2 regions of the Echinicola soli genome follow, and region 1 is predicted to be linked to the other one. Evidence: riboswitches for the same ligand, from Rfam matches in the RefSeq annotation. Region 1 holds a riboswitch; the other holds the start of a gene.

Region 1 (7,925 bases):
TTCTGGTCGGTTGATCATCCCTATCTTTATGGCCTTCGGTTCGATGTCTGAAAGCACCGCTTCCAGCTGCTCCTTTATGTGCTCCACGGGGATATCATGGATACTCTTCACGCCTAAGGTATTCTGTGCTGTCGTGGCCGTAATGACACTGGCACCAAAACAGCCTAAGGCAGAAAATGTCTTTAGATCCGCCTGGATACCTGCCCCACCACCACTGTCTGATCCTGCAATGGTCAGCACAGGGATATACGTCTTTATTTTATTGCTCATTTTACTTTTTCTATTTCGTTTCGGAATTTCTCCGCTGCTTTGGCAGGGCTTTCCGCACTGCAAATGGCCGACACGACCGCGAGACAGTCTGCTCCCGCACGGATGACTTCTGCAGCATTTAATGCATTAATATTGCCGATAGCCACTAACGGTTTGGCAGTAGCATTTCGGAGGTCCCTTAGCCCTCCCAACCCCCATTCAAAACGGGTATCAGGCTTAGTGGGAGTAGAAAAAACAGGGCTCACGCCGTAATACCAACCCAAATCAGCCTCCTTAGCGGTAAGTTCATCCATTCGCTCAAGTGATAGCCCAACCGGAAATTCTTCGCCTAAAAAAGCTTTAGCGCCTTTCATACTACTGTCAGACTGCCCGATGTGTACTCCGTGAGCAGCTACTTCTTTTGCTACCTCTAAACTATCATTGATTACCAAGGGGACTTTATACCGATCGCAAAGGGACTTCACCTTGTGAGCCTTATTTAAGAATGCTTCCTTTGAAAGTTCTTTTTCCCGCAATTGGACCAAATCCACACCGCCCTTCAATGCTTCCTCCAGCACCCAAAAAAAATCCCTGCCAAGGCAAGCCTGTTGGTCGGTTACCAAATACAGTTTATAAGGGAACGGAGTCTCAGTCATGACTTTCTTCCACCTTTGCCCATTGCTTCACTTCACTTTCCTTGAGATGATAGAGCGCATCATACAAATACAATTGGAGCGTCCCGGGTCCCTCGGCCTTGCGTGCAGCAATCTCTCCAGCTAAGCCGAGCGTGGTCATTCCTGCCACTGTTGCCCGATAAGGATCAGGTTCTATTCCCGCAAAGGCCGCTACCAAAGCAGTCGCTGTACAGCCCATCCCGGTTACTTTCCCCATCAGTTCATGGCCATTCTTGATCTTGGTCAACTTATCGCCGTCAATGACATAATCTACTGCCCCGGAAATGCACACTACTGCCGATGTTTCTTTGGAAAGTTGCTTGCCATATGCCAAGGCCTCATCAGAAGAATGGGTACTGTCCACGCCTTTGGTCTGCACATTCGCCTTTGCCAAGGCCATGATTTCTGAGGCGTTTCCTCTTATAATGGTCGGCTTAAAGGTCAATAGCCGGGTCAAGGTCTCATTCCGGTACGGCGTAGCACCAGCCCCGACAGGATCCAATACCCAGGGTGTATTCCGTTCATTGGCTTCCTTGGCTGCGAGCAGCATGCTATCTACCCAAAACTCATCCAATGTACCAATATTTACTACCAGTGCATTGACGATCTTGACCATATCAGCCATCTCCAATTTGGCATGAGCCATGATTGGGGATGCCCCGATGGCCAATAAGGCATTTGCAGTATTGTTCATGACCACATAATTGGTGATACTCTGCACCAATGGCCCTTTCTCTCTCAGTATTTTTAGATTTTTTATTACAGATTCCTTCATATCCGTTAGCTTAAAAAACTTTAGGGAACCTGCAAACTATACAGGCAAAAGCCTGCAAGAAAGGATAACTTTTTCCTTCGTCGGCATCACCCGCGTCAGGTTCAAAGGGTCTCATCTCAGTCCCATGCAGGGACACCCCTAAAGTTTGTATAATGGTGAATTTACGATTTTAATCCCATGGAGCAAAGTTACTCCCAAGAAGATTCATGCTGTAAAACTCCTGGTCAAAACACTTTTGCTCAAGAGCGTAAATCAAAGTGCATCCGCAGGTTTCTTAAAGCACGATGCAGCCAACTCATAGGATTCTAATCGCTCTTCATGGTCATAAACATGAGAACAGATCATGATTTCATCCACCTGGGCAATTTCCTGAAAATGCTCCAAGTTTTCCCGAACTGTTGCGGCTGTCCCTACAAAACTACAAGCCATCATCTGGTTTATAGCAGCTGCTTCCGGTTCTGTCCACAAGCCGTCCATGGTATCCACCGGAGGCCTTAATGGATAGGATTTTCTTCTCACAATTCCCAATGCCATTTGATAAAAGGAAGTAGCTGTTTTATGGGCTTTCTCATCGGTTTCCGCAGCAATCACATTGACGCAGGAAACCACATAGGGATGTTTCAAATATTCAGAAGGCTGGAAATTCTCCCGGTAATAGCGAGTGGCATCCAAGAATTGTGCAGGTGCAAAATGGCTGGCAAAGGCATAAGGCAAACCATTCTTGGCTGCGAGCACGGCACTGCTCATGCTGCTTCCCAGTAAGTAGATTGGAATATCGAGTCCTTCACCTGGAATGGCCCGGACCTTACCATCGATGTTTTCATCAGAAAGGTAAAGCTGAAGCTCTTCCAGATCCCGGGGAAACTCCTCCACCGTCTCCAACCGATCCCGCCTTAAAGCCCTCGCAGTCGTCTGATCGGTACCAGGAGCTCTTCCCAAGCCAAGATCAATCCTCCCAGGATAAAGTGAGGCCAATGTCCCAAATTGCTCCGCCACCATCAATGGAGCATGATTAGGCAGCATAATCCCTCCTGATCCTACACGAATATTTTCGGTTCCTCCTGCGATATGCCCTATCAAAACAGCCGTGGCAGAACTGCCTACACTGACCATATTGTGATGTTCCGCCAGCCAAAAACGCTTATAGCCCAATTTCTCCACATGTCTGGCAAGATCCAAGCTCCTAGCAAAGGCATCTCCGGCATCGTGGTGCTCTTTAATAATGGCCAAATCCAGTACGGAAAAAGCTACTTCATCCAGTGGTTTGATATTTCTCATTTCACATCATATTGTCGTCTTCTTACCAACTGGATTAACTCCAAAATCGTTCTCTTAACGCCAATAATCAGTGTAAATTAGTGAAATTTATGAATGTTCGCCTTGAAAAAATCACCCAAACAAATCAGAGCTCAAATAACGGTCCCCACGGTCACAGGTAATGCAGACGATCACCCCAGCATCCAATGTTTCTGCGAGCTTCACAGCTGCATGTAAGGCTCCACCGCTGCTCATACCAGCCAGTATCCCTTCTTCTTTTGCCATTCGGCGCGTCATTTCAGTCGCCTCATCTTGACTTACATCGATGATCTGATCCACCCGTGTGGCATCGTATATTTTGGGCAAAAACTCCGGTGACCATCTTCTGATCCCTGGTATACTAGAACCATCGGTAGGTTGGGTGCCGACTATTTGAATCGCTGGATTTTGCTCTTTCAGGTATCGGGAAACTCCCATGATGGTCCCCGTAGTCCCCATGGCAGAAACAAAATGCGTAATACCACCATTGGTGTCACGCATGATCTCTGGACCCGTTCCCTCATAGTGAGCCTGATAATTATCAGGATTGGCAAATTGGTTCAGGATATAATACCCTTCCTTTTCGGCCATCTCTTCGGCAAGTGTCCTGGAATATTCGATGGTTTTGGCAGCGGGAGTCAAGATTACTTCCGCGCCATACGCCTCCATCGAAACCACTCTTTCCCTGGTTGAATTATCGGGCATGATCAAGGTCATTTCCACACCAAGGACCTTGGCAATCATCGCCAGGGCGATCCCTGTATTACCACTGGTGGCTTCTACTACCCTATCTCCTTTTTTGATATCTCCACGGTCCATGGCCCTTTTGATCATGCTATAGGCTGCACGGTCTTTCACACTGCCGCCGGGATTTTGTCCCTCTAGCTTACAGTATATCTTGACGTTGGGATTGGTGGGAATATGTTCAAGCTCAACAAGAGGCGTCTTGCCGATCAACTCAAATAACTTCATGTGCTAAGCATCATTTTTAAAAACATACATGTCAGTGGTCTCCGCACTGGCATCATACATTTTGGTCTGATAATAGATTTTACTTTTGGCGGGGATACTTTTCGTCAGCCAAACATTCCCTCCAATGACACTCCCTGCGCCGACAACGGTTTTGCCCCCAAGAATCGTAGCTCCGGCATAAATGACCACATGGTCCTCAATCGTCGGGTGGCGCTGGATATCGGCATCTTCCTTGTTCACACTTAGTGCGCCTAGCGTGACGCCTTGATAAATCTTCACATGGTCGCCTATACGGGTGGTTTCCCCGATGACCACACCAGTGCCATGGTCAATGCAAAAATACCTGCCAATTTCCGCTCCGGGATGGATGTCAATACCCGTCTTGCTGTGCGCAAACTCGGTAATCATCCTGGGGATGAGTGACACTCCCTGCTCATGGAGCAAATGCGCTATCCGATAGGCAGCAATGGCATAAAACCCCGGATAACTCCTGATCACCTCGGTCGTTGACTTCGCTGCGGGGTCACCATCAAACATGGCATGAATATCCTCATGGATGGCATCGTACACGCCGGAAAGGCGATCAAAAAACGCCTCTGATACCATTTCACTGTCCACATCGATCAGCCTGTTGTTTTTGCCCAAGATCTCCTGCAATTGGATCTGGTAGTATGTTAACTTATCCTCTATCTCTTGGGTATCATGCAGGATCTTAATAGCATATTCCGGAAAAAGCACACCCAAAACACCTTCAAAAAACTCCTGAACCTTCCTTGGTGAGGGACATCCGGGACATTGCTTGTGGGAATCGTGAATTTTTTTTATAAATGATTTTCTATATTCCATCGTAAACGTTAGCAGTTATAGAACAAAACCCAGTCTGATCACATATGGTTCAGTATAAATCAGGTTTTGGTTATCATACAGCACATTGTACAGCAAGGTGAAGTTCACACCACCTCTGCGACCGAAGGGCACAAAATATCCGCCCCCTAAGAACAAGCCCGGCACCCACTCCCTGTCTGCTACAATCCGTCCAAAATCATCCTCCCTATAAGCCTCCACACTAAGGTTTTCATATTCTGCATGGGCAAAGAGATTGGGAAGGACATTATAGCGGTTAAAGATTCTGCCTCCATAAACATTGGAAGCTTCTCCAAAATTCTTGTACTTGAGGTACTGATAGGTAATGCCTAAACCCGCAGAATAACGGTCGGTAATCATCACTCCCACCAATGGAGACACTTCTACATAAGTAATGTTACCAAACTGTAACCCAAGGTTACCTCCAAAATACAGCCGTTCGCTTAAAGGGACTTTTTCATCTTCTTCCTGATAAAATTCCCGCTGCGCCACTACCTCTACTGTTCCTACAAAAAAGAAAAGTACAAACAATACGGGCAAAGCCCTGAGTTTACTCATCGACGATAACATACAGATCTTCAGTTTTTTTCTTCATTAAGTATCTTTCACGAGCAAACTTTTCCAAAAGTTCGTAATTACTGAGTAATTCTTGTCGCTCGGACTTAATCTTTTCTTTCCGTTCCTGGTAAAATTCCTTCTGATCTTGCAGACTATTGAGTTTAGACCGTAATTTAAATTGGCTGATAATATCATTATTATCAATGAACACCATCCAAATCAAAAAAAACACGGTGAAGATAACGTAAAAATTCTTAGTGTATTTTAGGTACTTGGCCATAGGACGATCCGTTTTGCTTATGACAAATATATAAAATAGTCGGGACTAATCTTCAAACGGCTATGTACAATAAGGGATAATTGGCTATTGGTTGTTAGGTTAGAAGGTTGAAAGTTATATGATTGGGAAATTGGAAGATTGGAAGATTGGAAGATTCGGTATGTTATGGATCGATAAAAGAGCCGGTTTCAGTTGTATGGACTTTGTCTGCCATGTTGTGCCGTAACCATTGACCTTTGTCAACTGCCTATTTGGTTTTTACTGAATCTTATAAATTGAAATCTTAACTTTCAGATTTCAATTTATACAGCCAAAAATATTGAAAATTGAAATTTACACTTTCGAATTTCAATATTTTTCATCCATATTTGATACATATTTCGGTTAAAATATGATACGCAGGGAAAAGCAACAGCACCTTCAGCAGGCATTGCACGCCATGCCTGTGGTAGCACTACTCGGTTCCAAGCAAGTGGGCAAAACCACCCTGGCACTTTCTATCACAAAGGCATTTAATAAAAAGACTACTTATCTCGATTTGGAACTGGATTCGGATTTCAACAAACTGACCGATCCTGAAGCCTATTTGGGGCGGTTTTCCAGACAGTTATTTAGCGGAGGACGATAAAGCGAGCTGGGATTGGCGGACTGACTTTATTTCCACTTATTTGGAACGTGACATCCCTCAAATGGGCCCTGATATTCCGGCTACTTCACTTAGAAAGTTCTGGACCATGTTAGCCCACTATCACGGGCAACAAGAGGTATTGAGTGAACTTGGCAGAAGTCTGGAACTCAGCCATACGACCATACGGAATTACCTGGACGTACTTACCGACTTCTATATGGTGCGCCAATTGCCCCCTTGGTCAGGTAATGTAAAAAAACGTCTCGTAAAGTCACCCAAAATCTACTTAAGGGATACCGGACTGCTTCACCGGTTATTACAGATTTCAAATTTTGAAAGCCTTATGGGACACCCTGTACTGGGTGCCAGCTGGGAGGGATTTGTGGTAGAGAACATCCTCCGACAGCTTGATGACCGATGGAAATACTGCTATTACCGGACCCATACACAAAATGAGATCGATTTGGCCCTGGAAACCCCGGACAATGAAATTTGGGTAATAGAGGTAAAACGTTCTTCCACACCAAAACTCTCCAGACGATTTCACCAGGCCTGTGAGGATGTTCGGGCCACTAAAAAATGGGTTATAACCGCTGGAAAAGACCAATACCCCCTTACAGATGGCGTGGAAGTGATTGGACTCCAAGCTTTTTTGGGACTAAAGGAATTGAAGGGGGACGCTAAGTCGCATTCAGGTTGTTAGCGCAGAATTTTTATTGGTGATCAACCGTTAATAAATTAAGGTGTATCAAGTCAAGAAGGATACCTATAGCGTAATAGCCTTTAGGTTCTTAAAAACAACAGATAAAAAGCTCTCACGGACAAAATGTGTCCGTGAGAGCTTTTTACTTTGTATTACATCAGATATTATCAAACTAAATTTCACACATTATGAGACCAAACAAGCTCAAGTCCAAGGAAGTAGCCGAAAAGGATGTTGTTGATTTCAATACATTGGTCACCATCTGAAAAGATAAAAAGTCAAGGTTGTTCTGGAAGATTTTGTTGGCGCCGAATGGCAAACAGCTTAAAACTACTTCCGGGTTGGAATTTATTCCTCTAAATAATTTCTATACACTTCCCCAGTTCCTTCTCTATATTTCAGGAATAGCTGCTTTGACCTACCTCCCGCGCTTTGTACTTCCGGGAGGAAGCGGCATCGGTACAGAAATCCCGGTAGCCGCTGCCACCGCTTTGACTTGGTGTATCATGATATTGGCAACGTACAGGTATAGAATCCTTCATGCTGTAAATACTATGTTTGTGAAGGAATTACCCTTTCTTGCCCCTTATTTTAGCTTACTCCCATTAAATCTCCCTCTAAGCCCTGTTTTGCTTCAGACAAGCTCGCAGTGACGATTTATAAACGAACTGTGGTTTGTACCACGGCGTGCAGCCTATCCGCGGAAAACAAAAAAAGCATCCGCCGCGGCGGATGCTTCTACAGTTATTAGTTGGAATTGGACGTTTACTTCTTAGGGAAATAAGCGGTGTCGCCCAAAAGCTCTTCGATTCTCAGCAGCTGATTGTACTTGGCCATTCTGTCAGAACGAGAAGCAGATCCCGTTTTGATTTGACCGGTGTTACAAGCTACGGCAAGATCAGCAATCGTGCTGTCTTCGGTCTCAC
Region 2 (7,925 bases), 1.8 Mb from region 1:
AAGCTTATTGATTTTAAAATTGGAAACACCGATATGTTTTACTTTTCCAGTTTCCAAAAGTCCTTCCATGGCCGTCCAGGTGGTGGATAACGGAATGCTCTCCAAGGATTCAAAATCCGCATTGGATTCAGGGAAGTCCACCCCATACTTCAGGGCCAATGGCCAATGTACCAAATAGAGATCCAGATAGTCGAGCTGAAGGTCCTTTAGCGTGTTTTCTAAAGCAGGAAGGACGTGTTCGGGTTTATGACTGTCATTCCAAAGCTTAGACGTAACCCAAATATCACTTCTTTTGATAGTTTTATCTGCAAATGCCTTAGCAAATGCATCCCCTATTTCTTTTTCGTTTTTATAGATATATGCACAATCAAAGTGACGGTAGCCCACTTCGATGGCTTTTAAAACTGCTTCATAAACCTCTCCTGGCTTTGATTGCCAAGTGCCCAGACCTAAAATGGGCATTTTATCCCCATTACTAAAAGTTAGTGATTTCATACGTTTGCTTGATTTTGAAAATTATTGATGAAAGTAACCCCTTTGAAAAGGTACCATAAATATACCTTTTCAAAGGGTAATTGGAAAACAAAAGTTCCGAAGATCAATTCACTTCAAAGGAGACCTTTGCATTTATCCCATAAGAAACGATTTGGTTGTTTTCCACATTGGCTTTCATGTTTTCTACATAAACGGACTTAATGTTTTTTACCGTTTTGGAAGCTTCAGTGACGGCATTTTTGACGGCATCATCAAAGCTTTTTTCAGAACTGGCAATAACTTCAATAATCTTCACTATAGACATAACATTAGAATTTTGGGTTAACAAATGAATGTTGGTCATTTTGACCGATGTCCAAATAGATGCAAAACATCTGCCAAGATAGCGTTTATTTACCCAAAAGTACCTTGTAAAATAGGATCCCAGTCCTTCCAAACCGGTTGATAACCATTCCTTTCCAATAAATCCGCTACTTTCCTGGGACTCCGTTCGTCTGAAATCTCGAATTGCTCCAAGGACTCCTTGCCTGCGGCATATCCTCCTGGATTGGTTTTGGAGCCCGCGCTCATGGACGTAATGCCCAGCTTGATCACATGGTTTCTGAAGTGCTCTGTTTCACGCGTGGATAATGACAACTCTACATCAGGATCCATAAGGCGATATGCGCAGATAAGCTGTACCAATTCCCTGTCACTCATGGCTACCTTGGGTTCTTGACCGCCCGAAAATGGCCTCAGTCGGGGAAAAGAGATGGCATATTTTGTCTGCCAATATTTCTTCTCTAAATAGCGCAAGTGCATGGCGGTGTAAAAACTGTCTACCCGCCAGTCTTCCAGACCGATCAGCGAACCAATGCCAATCTTGTGTATACCCGCTCTTCCTAGTCGGTCGGGCGTTTCGAGCCGATAGTCAAAGTTAGACTTTTTGCCTTTTGGATGGTGGATTTTGTAGGTTTCGCGGTAATAGGTCTCCTGGTAAACCAATACACTGTGAAGGCCACTGCTGATCAGCCGCTCGTATTCATCCTGGTCAAGCGGCTGTACTTCCATACTGACATTGGCAAAATGAGGCTTGATGAGCTGAATGGCATGCGCTAGATAGTCCACCCCCACCGTTCTGTTTGCCTCACCGGTTACTAGGAGAATATGTTCAAAACCCATTCCCTTAAGCACTTCCACTTCCTTCATGATTTCTTTGTCAGAAAGGGTTTTACGTGGGATTTTATTGTCCAGACTGAACCCGCAATAGGTGCAGATATTTTGGCATTCATTGGAAAGGTACAGTGGGGCAAAAAGTTGCATATTGTTACCAAACCGTTGCAGTGTCAATTGACGGCTCTTTTGCGCCATCACCTCTAGATAGGGAGCTGCTGCTGGAGAAATCATGACCAAGAAGTCTTCCAGGTCCCTTTCTTTTTTGGCCAAGGTTTGCTCTACTCTTGTAGCAGTAACATTGGTTAAAGCTTGATGTACTTTTTCTGGTGGATATTGAGATAGAAGGTCTTTAAATTCACTCATAGGATAAGAATTCTGTTAATGGACTACTTGGATTTGCTTGGGTACTGATAGCTCCTTTACCACACGCATAGGCCATTCTACCTGCTTCAACAGCCATCTTAAAAGCTTTTGCCATTTCTACGGGATTTTGGGCTACGGCAATGGCCGTATTGACCAAAACCGCGTCAGCCCCTATTTCCATGGCTTGGGCAGCATGGGATGGAACGCCCAGCCCCGCATCTATGACCACCGGAACGTTACTTTGTTCAATAATTATTTTGAGGAAATCAAGGGTTTTGAGGCCATTATTGCTGCCAATGGGAGAACCTAGCGGCATCACTGCAGCTGCCCCTGCTTCCTCAAGCCTTTTACATAGCACCGGGTCTGCATGGACATAGGGCAATACCACAAAGCCTTCCTTCACCAATTCTTCCGTAGCTTTTAGTGTCTCTATAGGGTCGGGCAATAAATATTTGGGATCCGGATGTATTTCCAGCTTCACCCATTGGGTTTCCAATGCCTCTCTGGCCAGTTGAGCCGCAAAAACGGCTTCTTTAGCTGTTCGTACACCCGAAGTATTCGGAAGCAAGTTAATTCTGGGATGGGATAAGTGAGCCAACATATCATCATCTTTGTCCTTGACATTTACTCTTCTCAGTGCCACTGTCACTAGTTCGGATCCCGAAGCCTCGAGCGAATCCTGCATGGATTGGTAAGTAGGGAATTTTCCAGTTCCTGTAAAGAGCCTGGATGTAAATGTTTTATTGGCAATGGTCAACATAGTCGAATGTATTTTTAATTTCTTTGATTAATTCTTGTGGCGTCTCGCTTTGGTGAAGCAAACCGCTGACGGCCACTCCATCCAAACCGATCGCTTTTAGAGAAGCGAGGTCTTCACTGATTATTCCTCCTATGGCAATGATGGGGAGATCAGGAAACATCGTCTTCACTTTATCCATAATAACTTGATAACCAGTTATTCCAAGTATTTTACTTAAATCTTTTTTGGTACTGGTAAAACGAAATGGTCCCAGACCGATATAGTCAGCAGTATTGGCAGCGGCCAGGATGTCTTCCAGCGTATTGGCAGTCGCGCCAATGACCATTCGGTTACCATATCGCTCCCTGATATCCTCAACTGATTTATCATTTTTGCCCACATGTACGCCATAAGCACCTGACTTATGGGCGATCTCAGGATGATCATTGATGATCAAAGAACACCCAAATACATCGCAAATTTCTTTGGCCCTATATGCTGTTCTTAGGATAACCGATTTTGGAAATGCTTTCATTCTCAGCTGAACCCATTTTCCACCCGCCTCACCATACGTCTGTATGGTGTCCAGATAGTCTTTTGGATGGTCTAGATTGGGTGTGATATAATGTAAAAAACTGATCGTGCTCATTTTAGGGCTGTATTTTTATAGTTCAAGAACCGCTTTAGTCGTATTTCAGTATTTTCCCCGTTCCAAATACCTCCCATTATAGCTGCCCCGTCAAATCCAATCGAGTCTAGATAAGGTAAATGTTCAGGAGTAATCCCGCCGAGGGCAAATAATTGGAAAGGTAAATCTCCTTTATAAGCTGCAGTCCATTCGCTGAGTTTATGGGTAGTAAAGGCTTGTCGGTAACCGGGTTTTGAGATGCTATCAAAAACCGGGCTTATAAATGAATAATCCAGTGCTGCATTTGGGGATTCTTGCAAATCTTCCAGTTTGTGAAAGGACTTACTGGTCACGACCGACCCTGGACAAATGAGCTGGTCACTTTTAAAATGCGTTCCTCCCACCCCATATTGATGAACCAACTCATGGTGCTCATGAAATGAAATTTTAGAATAATAGACAGTAGGCACTTGTTCGATTAATTCTTCCATTTGGGCTTTTGACCAACTTGGCTTTCGGATGTGCAGGCGATAAAGGCCATGGTCCAAGAGCCGGACCATGGTTTGGATTTCCTCTTTTTCTTTATTGGGAGAACTGATTAAAATCAGCTTCATTATTGGTTAAGGTAGATTTCACCACCATTTTCGGAAAACTCCTCCGCCTTTTTCTGCATACCTGCTTCGATGGCTTCTTGGTCATTTAGGCCATTTTTGTCGGCATAGTCCCGCACATCCTGTGTGATTTTCATGCTACAGAAGTTAGGACCGCACATGCTGCAGAAGTGGGCTATTTTGGCGCCATCCGCAGGAAGTGTTTCATCATGGAAAGACCTGGCGGTGTCTGGATCCAAGGAAAGGTTAAACTGGTCTTCCCAGCGGAATTCGAAGCGGGCCTTGCTAAGTGCATCGTCTCGATATTGGGCACCGGGATGGCCTTTGGCCAAGTCTGCTGCATGCGCAGCGATCTTATAGGTGATGACACCATCTTTAACGTCCTTTTTCTCCGGTAAACCTAAATGCTCTTTTGGTGTCACATAACAAAGCATCGCACAGCCGTACCAGCCGATCATAGCAGCTCCTATTCCAGAGGTAATATGATCGTAGCCTGGAGCTATATCAGTAGTCAATGGCCCCAATGTATAAAAAGGTGCTTCTCCACATTCTACCAATTGCTTGTCCATGTTTTCCTTGATCATGTGCATCGGAATATGGCCTGGACCTTCGATAATGGTCTGCACATTATGCTTCCATGCGATCTGGGTAAGCTCACCCAAGGTTTCCAGCTCCGCAAACTGGGCCGCATCATTGGCATCGGCGATGGATCCGGGACGGAGGCCATCTCCCAATGAAAAGGTCACATTATAAGCTTTCATGATCTCGCAGATTTCCTCGAAATGGGTATACAGAAAATTCTCCTTATGATGGGCAAGACACCATTTGGCCATAATAGAACCACCCCTGGAAACGATGCCCGTTACCCTCTTGGCAGTCATGGGAACGTACCGGAGCAATACGCCCGCGTGAATAGTGAAATAATCCACTCCTTGCTCTGCCTGCTCGATCAAGGTGTCCCTGAACAATTCCCAGGTAAGGTCTTCTGCCTTGCCGTTTACTTTTTCCAAGGCCTGGTAAATAGGCACCGTCCCTATCGGAACAGGGCTGTTACGCAGGATCCATTCCCGGGTTTCATGGATGTTTTTGCCTGTGGAAAGGTCCATGATCGTATCCGCTCCCCAACGACATGCCCACACCGCTTTTTCTACCTCCTCCTCTATACTGGAGCCAATGGCCGAATTCCCAATATTGGCATTGATCTTGACCAAAAAGTTACGGCCAATGATCATGGGCTCTGCTTCGGGGTGGTTGATATTGGCAGGGATTACTGCCCTGCCCTGGGCCACTTCATCACGGACAAACTCCGGTGTGATCATGCCTTTTGGTGTATTGGCACCATAGTTTTGGCCCGGATGCTGCTTGGGCAGCTCTTGAAGCTCATCTATACGCTGGTTTTCCCGGATAGCAATGTATTCCATTTCTGGAGTGATGATACCCATTTTGGCATAGTGCATTTGGCTGACATTCTTTTCAGATTTGGCACGGTAAGGCATCTTCACCAAGTCAAAACGTAACTTATCCAATGCCGGATTGGCCAACCTGCGCTGACCATATGCCGAAGTGAGCTGATCAAGTAACTCCACATCTCCGGTATTGGTGATCCACTCTTCCCGAAGTCGGGGAAGTCCTTTTTTAACATCTATTTCCAATGAAGGGTCAGTATAGGGACCACTGGTATCGTAAACGGTCACTGGTGGATTTTTCTCTACCGTCTCATGACGGTCAAGGTGTGAAACGGTATCGTGCAGCGCTATTTCCCGCATGGCTACCTTGATGGGGTGTAGTTTGCCTTTCACGTAAACTTTTTTGGAATTGGGAAAAGGATCCGTGGTAATGTAAGACTTAATGTTTTCTTGACTGAGTGTTTTCATCTTGCTGTTTTGAGGTTGTGTAAAGTTTAAATGTTGGAAGGTTAGATGAGGATTGGAAGATTTGAAAATTATAACGTGGAAAGATTTCCCTTCAACTGTGCTTAGGTGCCGGTACTTTCGACTTCATTCGCTACCCTACCAGTGACCATCAGCCCAATTCCCGAAGTCGGGCTGTCCTGGACACTGATATCCACATCAAGCGGACTTGGGGGATTACGATCTCGACCAGCGAGCAAATAGCGTAGGATGGTCAAAATTTGGCGTCACCGAAACAACGTGAATTTACAATCCACCTTATCACAAGTTCTGGATTGCAAATCCGAAACAGCTCAATAACTATAGACCTTAGTTCGACTATGAAAGCAGTATTAAACCGTCATTGCAAGCCTGCCTGGCGCAGACAGGCCTGCCTTTGGCTCCAGACAGGCCTGCCTTTGGCTGTAGACAGGCCTGCCTCTGGCTGTAGACAGGCTCGTAGTGATGATTTTTAAATTGAACTGAGGTTTATAGGGACTGACAGCTGATAACGTCTATCTTCGTATTTCCCCTCACCCGCCTTGTGTAGCTTTTATGATGAGGATTTGATCGTTTTCGGAGAGTTTGTAATGATCCCATTCAGATTTGGGGATTACCTGATCATTGACGGCCAAGGCCATGCCACGAGTCGGGTGGATTTCCTTTTTATGGAGCATTCCTGACAATGACAAATCCCCGTCTGTAAGCTCAAAGGGCTCATCGTTAAGGAGAAAATTCATAAGAACTTAATTTTTGTGAATAAATAAAAAAACTTCAGGAATGAAGATAATCGCTCGGAAGGACGCTTCACTTTTCCCTTCGCCCGCATTACCGGGATCAGGTTCAGAGGGTATGTCTCAGTCCCGATGGATCATCGGAACACCCCTAAAGTCTTGTACGTACTTGCAAAGGTAGAATGATAGCGGAATTTTAAAAGCTATTGGTGAATTTTATTTGGATTGAACAGTCATTCCAACTTATAATCTACCTGGAGGCAGGAAATAGAGGATAGCGGCACTATTTTCCTTATTAATTTTTACTGGCGTTCGACCAAATTTCAAATATGATCAAAAACTGTCTTTAAATAGAAATTTGAGGATTTTTATTCCAATCCCTAAAATGACCTTCAACACAGGGCAAACGCATTTACCAAGCATGAGCAAAATTAATGGATTTATGAATAATAGGCCTAATTGCCGATCCTCAAGGGTTGGACAGCTGAACATTGGTTGTGCATATTAGCCCTTGCTGCGGTTATAGGAATATATCAACTTACTGAAAAGGATCAGGCAAATTGTTTTTGGATCACTCCCCTGAAAGGGGTGTTTAATCCAGCCCAATGAAACGCATTGGGCCAATAGGTGATGATGGGACTACCTGCGGCCTGTAAGGCCAGCTAAAAATCTTCCCGTGCATATTGTTTGACTTGATGGAAGAACTGAGCTGGGCTTTCAGCCTTAATGGCTACAAGCGATTTTCTGATAATAGGACTCATTAACAAGGGATTAGATGGTATTTAACCATTCCTCGTCCAAGGATCGATCCTTGGACGAGGAAAACACGGCTAGATTTAGCAACCCCAAAGGGAATGATTTTTTTAAAATGCGTTCGCCTTGCCCCATCCCCTAAAGGGGATTTAGGGGTGAAAACAGTTGCTTTTTTTCCATTTAACGATCGTTTTCCAGGACGCCAGTAATTAATTTTCCGATATCGAATGTGTCAAAATCGCATCCAGTATGGTATAAATGGCAGATCAAGGAAACCGATATAAGATCGCATTGACATTCATGCCGGCCCCAACGGAAGCGAAGATCACATGGTCACCCGAATTGATATTGTGTCTTTCTATCTCTCCACGGAGCAGCATATCCAATAAAATCGGTATTGTTGCCACAGAATTGTTGCCCAGTTTACTGATGGTAATCGGCATGATCTTTCTCGGGTCTTCTTGCATGTCATAAAGTTTGAAGACCCGGTGGATAATGGCATCATCCATTTTGGCATTTGCCTGATGAATAAGGACTTTTTTTATATCCCTAATGTCC

What was found. Region 1 has a riboswitch for thiamine pyrophosphate ahead of thiM (hydroxyethylthiazole kinase). Riboswitches for the same ligand answer to the same signal wherever they lie in the genome.
Region 2: it holds a riboswitch for thiamine pyrophosphate, as region 1 does, so the genes downstream of both, thiS (sulfur carrier protein ThiS) here and thiM (hydroxyethylthiazole kinase) in region 1, are expected to answer to the same signal.

The regions. Positions count from the first base shown of each region.
Region 1 is NZ_CP041253.1:232,960-240,884, forward strand. Features, by position in the region: gene thiD (bifunctional hydroxymethylpyrimidine kinase/phosphomethylpyrimidine kinase) at 1-270, opposite strand, end outside; gene thiE (thiamine phosphate synthase) at 267-905, opposite strand; gene thiM (hydroxyethylthiazole kinase) at 898-1,698, opposite strand; TPP riboswitch at 1,754-1,848, opposite strand; gene FKX85_RS01065 (LLM class flavin-dependent oxidoreductase) at 1,951-2,976, opposite strand; gene cysM (cysteine synthase CysM) at 3,088-3,966, opposite strand; gene FKX85_RS01075 (serine O-acetyltransferase) at 3,970-4,812, opposite strand; gene FKX85_RS01080 (hypothetical protein) at 4,828-5,400, opposite strand; gene FKX85_RS01085 (FtsB family cell division protein) at 5,381-5,668, opposite strand; gene FKX85_RS21540 (AAA family ATPase) at 6,060-6,296, shown strand; gene FKX85_RS01090 (DUF4143 domain-containing protein) at 6,358-6,999, shown strand; gene FKX85_RS01095 (hypothetical protein) at 7,284-7,652, shown strand; gene eno (phosphopyruvate hydratase) at 7,765-7,925, opposite strand, start outside.
Region 2 is NZ_CP041253.1:3,972,298-3,980,222, forward strand. Features, by position in the region: gene FKX85_RS15610 (aldo/keto reductase) at 1-495, opposite strand, end outside; gene FKX85_RS15615 (dodecin family protein) at 599-799, opposite strand; gene thiH (2-iminoacetate synthase ThiH) at 889-2,013, opposite strand; gene FKX85_RS15625 (thiazole synthase) at 2,006-2,773, opposite strand; gene FKX85_RS15630 (thiamine phosphate synthase) at 2,754-3,401, opposite strand; gene FKX85_RS15635 (thiamine phosphate synthase) at 3,398-3,994, opposite strand; gene thiC (phosphomethylpyrimidine synthase ThiC) at 3,994-5,865, opposite strand; gene FKX85_RS21480 (hypothetical protein) at 5,967-6,119, opposite strand; gene thiS (sulfur carrier protein ThiS) at 6,414-6,620, opposite strand; TPP riboswitch at 6,678-6,777, opposite strand; gene FKX85_RS15650 (3-oxoacyl-ACP synthase III family protein) at 7,634-7,925, opposite strand, start outside.